Regions from separate parts of the Bradyrhizobium sp. AZCC 1693 genome, predicted to be linked through region 2. Evidence: riboswitches for the same ligand, from Rfam matches in the RefSeq annotation. Region 2 holds a riboswitch; the other holds the start of a gene.
The links. Region 2 has a riboswitch for S-adenosylmethionine ahead of metX (homoserine O-acetyltransferase MetX). Riboswitches for the same ligand answer to the same signal wherever they lie in the genome.
Positions count from the first base shown of each region.

Region 1: linked by a shared signal. The riboswitch ahead of V1293_RS21085 (O-succinylhomoserine sulfhydrylase) and the one ahead of metX (homoserine O-acetyltransferase MetX) in region 2 are both predicted to bind S-adenosylmethionine.

Region 1 covers NZ_JAZHSD010000001.1:4,400,855-4,404,313, reverse strand. Annotated here, with positions in the region: gene V1293_RS21090 (SGNH/GDSL hydrolase family protein) at 1-218, shown strand, start outside; gene V1293_RS21085 (O-succinylhomoserine sulfhydrylase) at 514-1,707, opposite strand; SAM riboswitch at 1,781-1,860, opposite strand; gene V1293_RS21080 (2'-deoxycytidine 5'-triphosphate deaminase) at 1,970-3,076, shown strand; gene V1293_RS21075 (alpha/beta hydrolase) at 3,085-3,459, opposite strand, start outside.
Region 2 covers NZ_JAZHSD010000001.1:6,045,423-6,048,881, reverse strand. Annotated here, with positions in the region: gene metW (methionine biosynthesis protein MetW) at 1-440, opposite strand, end outside; gene metX (homoserine O-acetyltransferase MetX) at 442-1,647, opposite strand; SAM riboswitch at 1,730-1,809, opposite strand; gene V1293_RS28675 (chorismate mutase) at 1,986-2,858, shown strand; gene hisC (histidinol-phosphate transaminase) at 2,886-3,459, shown strand, end outside.

The DNA of each region.
Region 1 (3,459 bases), 1.6 Mb from region 2:
GCGTCGGAGTGTTCCCGCGCTTCGAAGTGATGAGGGACTGGCACGAGAAGCAGGCGATCCCGATCGAGAATTTCGTCATCTCCGACGGCCTGCACATGAGCGACTGGGGCTACGCCTGCTTCGCCCAACTGCTCGGCGACGACATCATCAAATCGGTCGGCCAGATCAAGCTCGGCGTCAACGTGCCCGCCGACGTGCGGGCGTACAGACCGATGTAGTTGCGCTAGCGCGCCATCCATCACCAGATCGCTCAAGGCATCCACGCCAATGATACCAGGCTACTGTGCATGGGGTTGTTTTCGATATTTTGTGCCAACCGCCTTGCGACGAGCGCACGTATCGGCCGATGTAACGCTGGGCTAACGCATCACCGTCGTCCCTGCGCACGCAGGGACCCATACGCCGCGGCCCAAATGATCAAAGGCAGTAGCAGACGTCTTGCCTAACTCACAATTCCCCGTGGTTATGGGTCCCTGCGTTCGCAGGGACGACATTGTCATGCGTTGCAATCACTCACGCCTTCTCCAGCGCCGCCGCAAAATCCTCGATCAGATCATCGGCATGCTCGAGCCCGGCCGAGAAGCGAATGAAACCTTCGCTGATGCCGAGTTCGGCGCGCGCCTCCGGCGTCAGGCGCTGATGCGTCGTGGTCGCAGGATGGGTGACGAGGCTCTTGGCGTCGCCGAGATTATTCGAGATGCGCGCGATCTGCAGCGCGTTGAGGCAGCGGAACGCGGCCTGCTTGCCGCCCTTGACCTCGAAGCCGACCAGCGTCGAGCCGGCGCGCATCTGCTTCTTCACCAGCGCCGCCTGCGGATGATCCGCGCGGCCGGGATAGATCAGCCGCGAAATCTTCGGGTGCGACGCGAGCACGTCGGCGACCTTGCCCGCCGTCTCGGTCTGCGCGCGCACGCGCACGCCAAGCGTCTCCAGGCCCTTGAGCAGGGCCCAGGCGTTGAACGGCGAGAGCGACGGCCCGGTCTGGCGCATGAAGTTGTGGATGTGCTCGGCGATGAAAGCTTCCGACGACAGGATGATGCCGCCCAGGCAGCGGCCCTGGCCGTCGATATGCTTGGTCGCGGAGTAGACCACGACGTCGGCGCCGAGCGAAAGCGGGCTCTGCCAGATCGGCGTGGCGAAGACGTTATCGACGATCAGCCGTGCGCCGCCACTGTGCGCGATCTCGGCAATCGCCGGGATGTCGAGCACGTCGAGCGTCGGATTGGTCGGGCTCTCCAGGAAGAAGGACCTGGTGTTCGGCCGCAACGCGCGCTGCCACTGGTCGAGATCAAGACCGTCGACCAGCGTCGTCTCGATGCCGTAGCGCGGCAGCAGATCCTGCACCACGTAAAGGCACGAGCCGAACAGGGCTTTCGAAGCGACCACGTGGTCGCCGGCCCGGAGCGGTGCGAGGATCGCGGTCGTCACCGCGGCCATGCCGGTTGCGGTCGAGCGCGCGGCTTCCGCGCCCTCGAGTTGGATCATGCGGCGCTCGAACATCTCGATCGTCGGGTTGGAATAGCGCGAATAGATAAAGCCGGGATCCTGGCCCTTGAATCGGGCCTCGCACTGCTCCGCGCTGTCGTAGACGTAGCCTTGGGTTAGGAACAGCGCCTCCGACGTCTCGCCGAATTGCGAGCGCAGCGTGCCGCCATGGACAAGGCGGGTTTCGGGACGATAATGCTTGGTAGAACCAGTCTCAGACATGTGACCTCCGCCATGACCACCATTGAAAAATGGTCACAAAAAACCGGCCTGGAAAAATTTCCACAGGCCGGGATCACACGTGTCCCCGGCCTGTTTAGCGACTTATTTAACGTGGCTGCAAGCCGGCCGGCTCAAATCACCACGGGATAAGTCATGCTGATATTACCTCGCGCCCTTCCCGTCAAGGCGGCCATCGGATAACCCCTAAAAGCCCATATTTACGAGGTTTGGATGAGTTTTGGGCCGTATTGAGGATCGCGCCGTGCCGTTCACGCTTCCGCCCGACGCCAACGGAATTCTGCCCGACCGCATGATCGCGGCGATGGCAGATGCGGGCCTGATCCTGCCGGAATATCCCTTTGTCGAAAGCCAGATCCAGCCGGCGAGCCTCGATCTGCGGCTTGGCGACATCGCCTACCGGGTGCGCGCGAGCTTTCTGCCCGGTCCCGGCTCAACCGTCGCCGAGCGCATCGACGAGCTGAAGCTGCACGAGATCGACCTCTCCGACGGCGCGGTGCTCGAGACCAATTGCGTCTACATCGTGCCGCTGCTGGAGAGCCTCGCGCTGCCGCCGCAGATCGTGGCGGCCGCCAATCCGAAAAGCTCGACCGGGCGGCTCGATGTCTTCACCCGCGTGATCGCCGACGGCACCCGCCGCTTCGACATGATCGGCGCCGGCTATCACGGCCCGCTCTATGCCGAGATCAGCCCGAAGACGTTTCCGGTGCTGCTGCGCGAGGGTTCACGGCTCAGCCAGGTGCGCTTCCGCACCGGTGACGCCATCCTCAACGCCGACGAACTCGACGCGCTGCACGGCGCCGAGCGGCTGGTCGATATCGACGACGCCGATCTCGCCAACGGCGTGGCGCTGTCCGTCGATCTCTCCGGCGAAAATACATCAGGCTTCGTCGGCTACCGCGCCAAGCGCCACACCGGCGTCGTCGATATCGACCGCCGTGGCGGCTATGCCGTCGACGAATTCTGGGAGCCGATTCCGGCCCGCCCGGACGGCAGCCTGATCCTCGATCCCGGCGAGTTCTATATCCTGGCATCGAAGGAAGCCGTGCAGGTGCCGCCGGATTACGCCGCCGAAATGGTGCCGTTCGATCCGCTGGTCGGCGAATTCCGCGTGCATTATGCCGGATTCTTCGATCCCGGCTTCGGCTATGCCGGCGCCGGCGGGCAGGGGGCGCGGGCGGTGCTCGAAGTGCGCTCGCGCGAGGTACCGTTCATTCTCGAGCACGGCCAGATCGTCGGCCGGCTGGTCTATGAGAAGATGCTGTCGCGGCCCGACGCCATGTACGGCCAGCGCATCGGCTCGAACTACCAGGCGCAGGGGTTGAAGCTCTCCAAGCATTTCCGGGTCTGACCTTTGCATCAGCCGCGCACGCCGGAGATAAATTTCCCGATCTGCGCAATCGCCCGATGGGCCTCGGGCAGCATTGGCACGAACAAATGCCAGGCGTGCGGCATGCGGCGCCATATCTCGATCTTGCTGCGCGAATTGTGTGAGCGCAGCTTCTCCGCCATGCGGACAGCGTCGTCCCTGAGAATTTCATCGCTGCCCACCTGAATAAGCACCGGCGGCAATCCGGCGGGATCGCCATAGAGCGGCGAAGCGTGGGGCGTCCGCGGATCGATTCCGCCGAGATAGAGTTTCGCCAAGCCGGGCAGATCCTCGGCGTTCAGCATCGGATCGGCCGCTGCATTCGTTTTCAAGGAGGAGCCGGTCAGGGCCAGATCGGTCCAGGG
Region 2 (3,459 bases):
ATGTGGCCGCCGACGAGGAGCTGCAGCCGCATCTTCCAGAAGCCGAAGTTCGGAAACGAGACAACGGCGCGCCGGCCGATCCGCAGGAGATTCTCCAGCACGACCTTCGGCTGCCGCGTCGCCTGCAGCGTCTGCGACAGGATCACGTAGTCGAAGGCGTCATCGGGATAATTGACGAGGTCGGTGTCGGCGTCGCCCTGCACCACGGCGAGCCCCCTGGCGACGCAACGGTTGACGCCCTCGCGCGACAGCTCGATGCCGCGGCCATCGATGCCGCGGCTCTCCAGGAGCTGCAGCAACTCGCCATCGCCACAGCCGACGTCGAGCACCTTCGAGCCGCGCCCGATCATGTCGGCGACCAGGAGGTGATCGGTGCGATACTTGCCGGTGCGATCGGGCGCTATGCCGCCGAGCGGCAAGGCCGGTTCCTGAACCGCCATGTCAACCGCCCGCACCGTTGGAGAGCCCACGCGCCTTGCCGGCGGATTCCAGGAAGGCGCGTGCAATGTCGAAGAACTCCGGCACGTCGAGCAGGAAGGCGTCGTGGCCGCGATCGGTTTCGATCTCGGCGAACGACACCCGCGCGCTCGACGCGTTCAGCGCGTGCACCAGCGCCCGCGATTCCGAGGTCGGGAACAGCCAGTCCGAGGTGAACGACACCACGCAGAAGCGGGTCTTGATGCCGAGAAACGCCTGCGCCAGCACGCCACTGTGGTCGGCGGCGATATCGAAATAGTCCATCGCGCGCGTCAGATAGAGATAGCTGTTGGCATCGAAACGCTCGACAAAGGACGAGCCTTGATAACGCAGATAGCTTTCGACCTGGAAATCCGCGTCGAACGAGAAGGTCGGCAGCTCGCGGTCCTGCATCCGCCGTCCGAACTTGCGATGCAGCGCGGCGTCGGAGAGATAGGTGATGTGCCCGGCCATCCGCGCCACGGCCAATCCACGATGCGGATGGGTGCTGCGTTCGAAATAGCGCCCATGATGCCAGTCCGGATCGGCCATCACGGCCTGCCGGCCGAGTTCATGAAACGCAATGTTTTGCGCCGAATGGCGCGTCGAGCAGGCGACCGGCAGCGCCGAGAACACGCGCTCCGGAAAGGCGGCGGTCCATTGCAGCACCTGCATGCCGCCCATCGATCCGCCGGTCACGCACAGCAATGTTTCGATGCCCAGCCGATCGAGCAGCATGGCCTGCGCGCGGACCATATCGGGGATGGTGATGACAGGAAAATCCAGCCCCCAGGCCCTGCCGGTGGCCGGATTGGTCGAGGCCGGCCCCGTCGATCCCATGCAGCCGCCGATCACATTCGCGCAGATGATGAAGTATCTGTCGGTATCGAGCGGACGGCCGGGACCGACCATGATCTCCCACCAGCCGGCCTTGCCGGTCAAAGGATGCACATTGGCGACGTGCTGATCCAGCGTCAGCGCATGGCAGATCAGAATGGCGTTGGAGCGGTCGGCGTTCAGTTCGCCATAGGTCTGATAGGCGATCTGGAACGGTGCGAGATCGATGCCGCAATCGAGCTTCAAGGGCTGCTCGGCGCCGAACTTCGCCACCAGCGACGTCGGATGATCGGCCTCATGGGCGCGATCCTCGTTGAGGATCGACGGGCTCGGTAACGAATGCACGTTTGTCATCGTGGCGACCTTCCTCCTCGCGGAGGCTCTACGGACGGAATCAGGCCATAAAAAACCGGCCTGAACGAAAGTTCGGCCGGGATCAACTCTGTCCCCGGCCTGTTTAGCGAGTTGTTTAACGTGGCTGCAAGCCGGCCGGCTCAAATGACCACGGAATGGAACAAAGCTAGTCCGGCCCAGGCATTTCGTCAAGGCAGGCGGGGGCTGGACACCATGGTTAACCTGATCATGCAGGGCTGGCCCGTGACGTTTCTCTTTGCTTTCAGCGCCCGTCTTTCCTAATCAATGCGACTGTCTGCCGGCCGCATCGGGCTGTTCCGGCACCAAGGTTTTTCAGGATGTCCAAGGCACCGTCGAAGGCACCGTCCAAGGCCCCCCCGGCCCCGCCCTCGCTGCAGGAATTGCGCAAGGAAATCGATGCGATCGACGAGCAGGTCCATCGCCTCCTGATGGCGCGCGGCGACATCATCGACCGGCTGATCCAGGTGAAGCAGACCCAGGAAGTCGGCTCCGCGTTCCGCCCGGCGCGCGAGGCCGGCATGATGCGGCAGCTGGTGCAGCGCCATCGCGGCATCCTGCCGCTCGACACCATCGAGAGCATCTGGCGCGTCATCATCTCGACCTTCACCTATGTCCAGGCGCCGTTCGCGGTGCATGCGGATGTCTCGGTCGGCGAGCCCGCGATGCGGGATTCGGCGCGCTTTCACTTCGGCTTCGTCGTGCCTTATGTCGGCCATTTCAGCGCACAGGCCGCGGTGGAAGCGGTGGCGAAATCGAAGGGCGATCTGGCGCTGGTGTCGGCGATATCGAGCCGCACGCCATGGTGGCTCGCGCTGGAAACGGACGGCGCGCCAAAGATCATCGCGCGGCTGCCGTTCCTCGAACGCGCCGATCATCCGGCGGCGCTTCCGGTGTTCGTGATCTCGCGGGTCGCCGACGACGCCATGGTGACGGAGGTCCAGATGTGGAGCGTGCGCGTCGCCGGCTGGAACGCCGATATCGCTCGCGCGCTGGCGCCGCTCGCCGAAATCGTCGCCGTGCCCGATACCGCCTTCGACGGCGCGGCCCTTCTGGTGTCGGATGCCGGCACCGGCTTCGACAAGATCAAGACCGCGCTGATCAAGGCCGGCGCCTCGGTGCGCTCGTCGGCTCTCGTCGGCAGCCACGCAACGCGCTATACGGTGCCCCCGAACGGGGCAGCCAGGTCCTAAGCCGTCCTGAATATCCGGAGCCAGAAGATGAACCGCCCCGTGCCGAATCCCGGCATTCTCGATATTGCGCCCTATACGCCCGGCAAGACGCCGGTGCCGGAGCCGGGCCGCAAGGTGTTCAAGCTGTCCGCCAACGAGACCCCGTTCGGGCCGTCGCCGAAGGCGATCGAAGTCTACAAGCAGGCGGCGGCGCATCTGGAGGACTATCCGGAAGGCACCTCGCGGGTGCTGCGTGAGGCGATCGGCCGCGCCTATGGGCTCGATCCGAACCGCATCATCTGCGGCGCCGGCTCGGACGAAATCCTCAATCTGCTGGCGCACACCTATCTCAGCCATGGCGACGAGGCGATCTCCACCACCCATGGTTTTCTGGTGTATCCGATCGCCACGATGGCGAATGGCGCCAAAAACGTCATTGCGCCGGAGACCGACTTCACCGCCGACGTCGACGCCATCCTCGCGCGCGTCACGCCGCGCACAAAACTGGTGTGGCTGGCCAACCCGAACAACCCGACCGGGACATACGTGCCGTTCGACGAGGTCAAGCGGCTGCGCGCCGGGTTGCCTGCGCATGTGCTGCTGGTGCTGGACGCCGCCTATT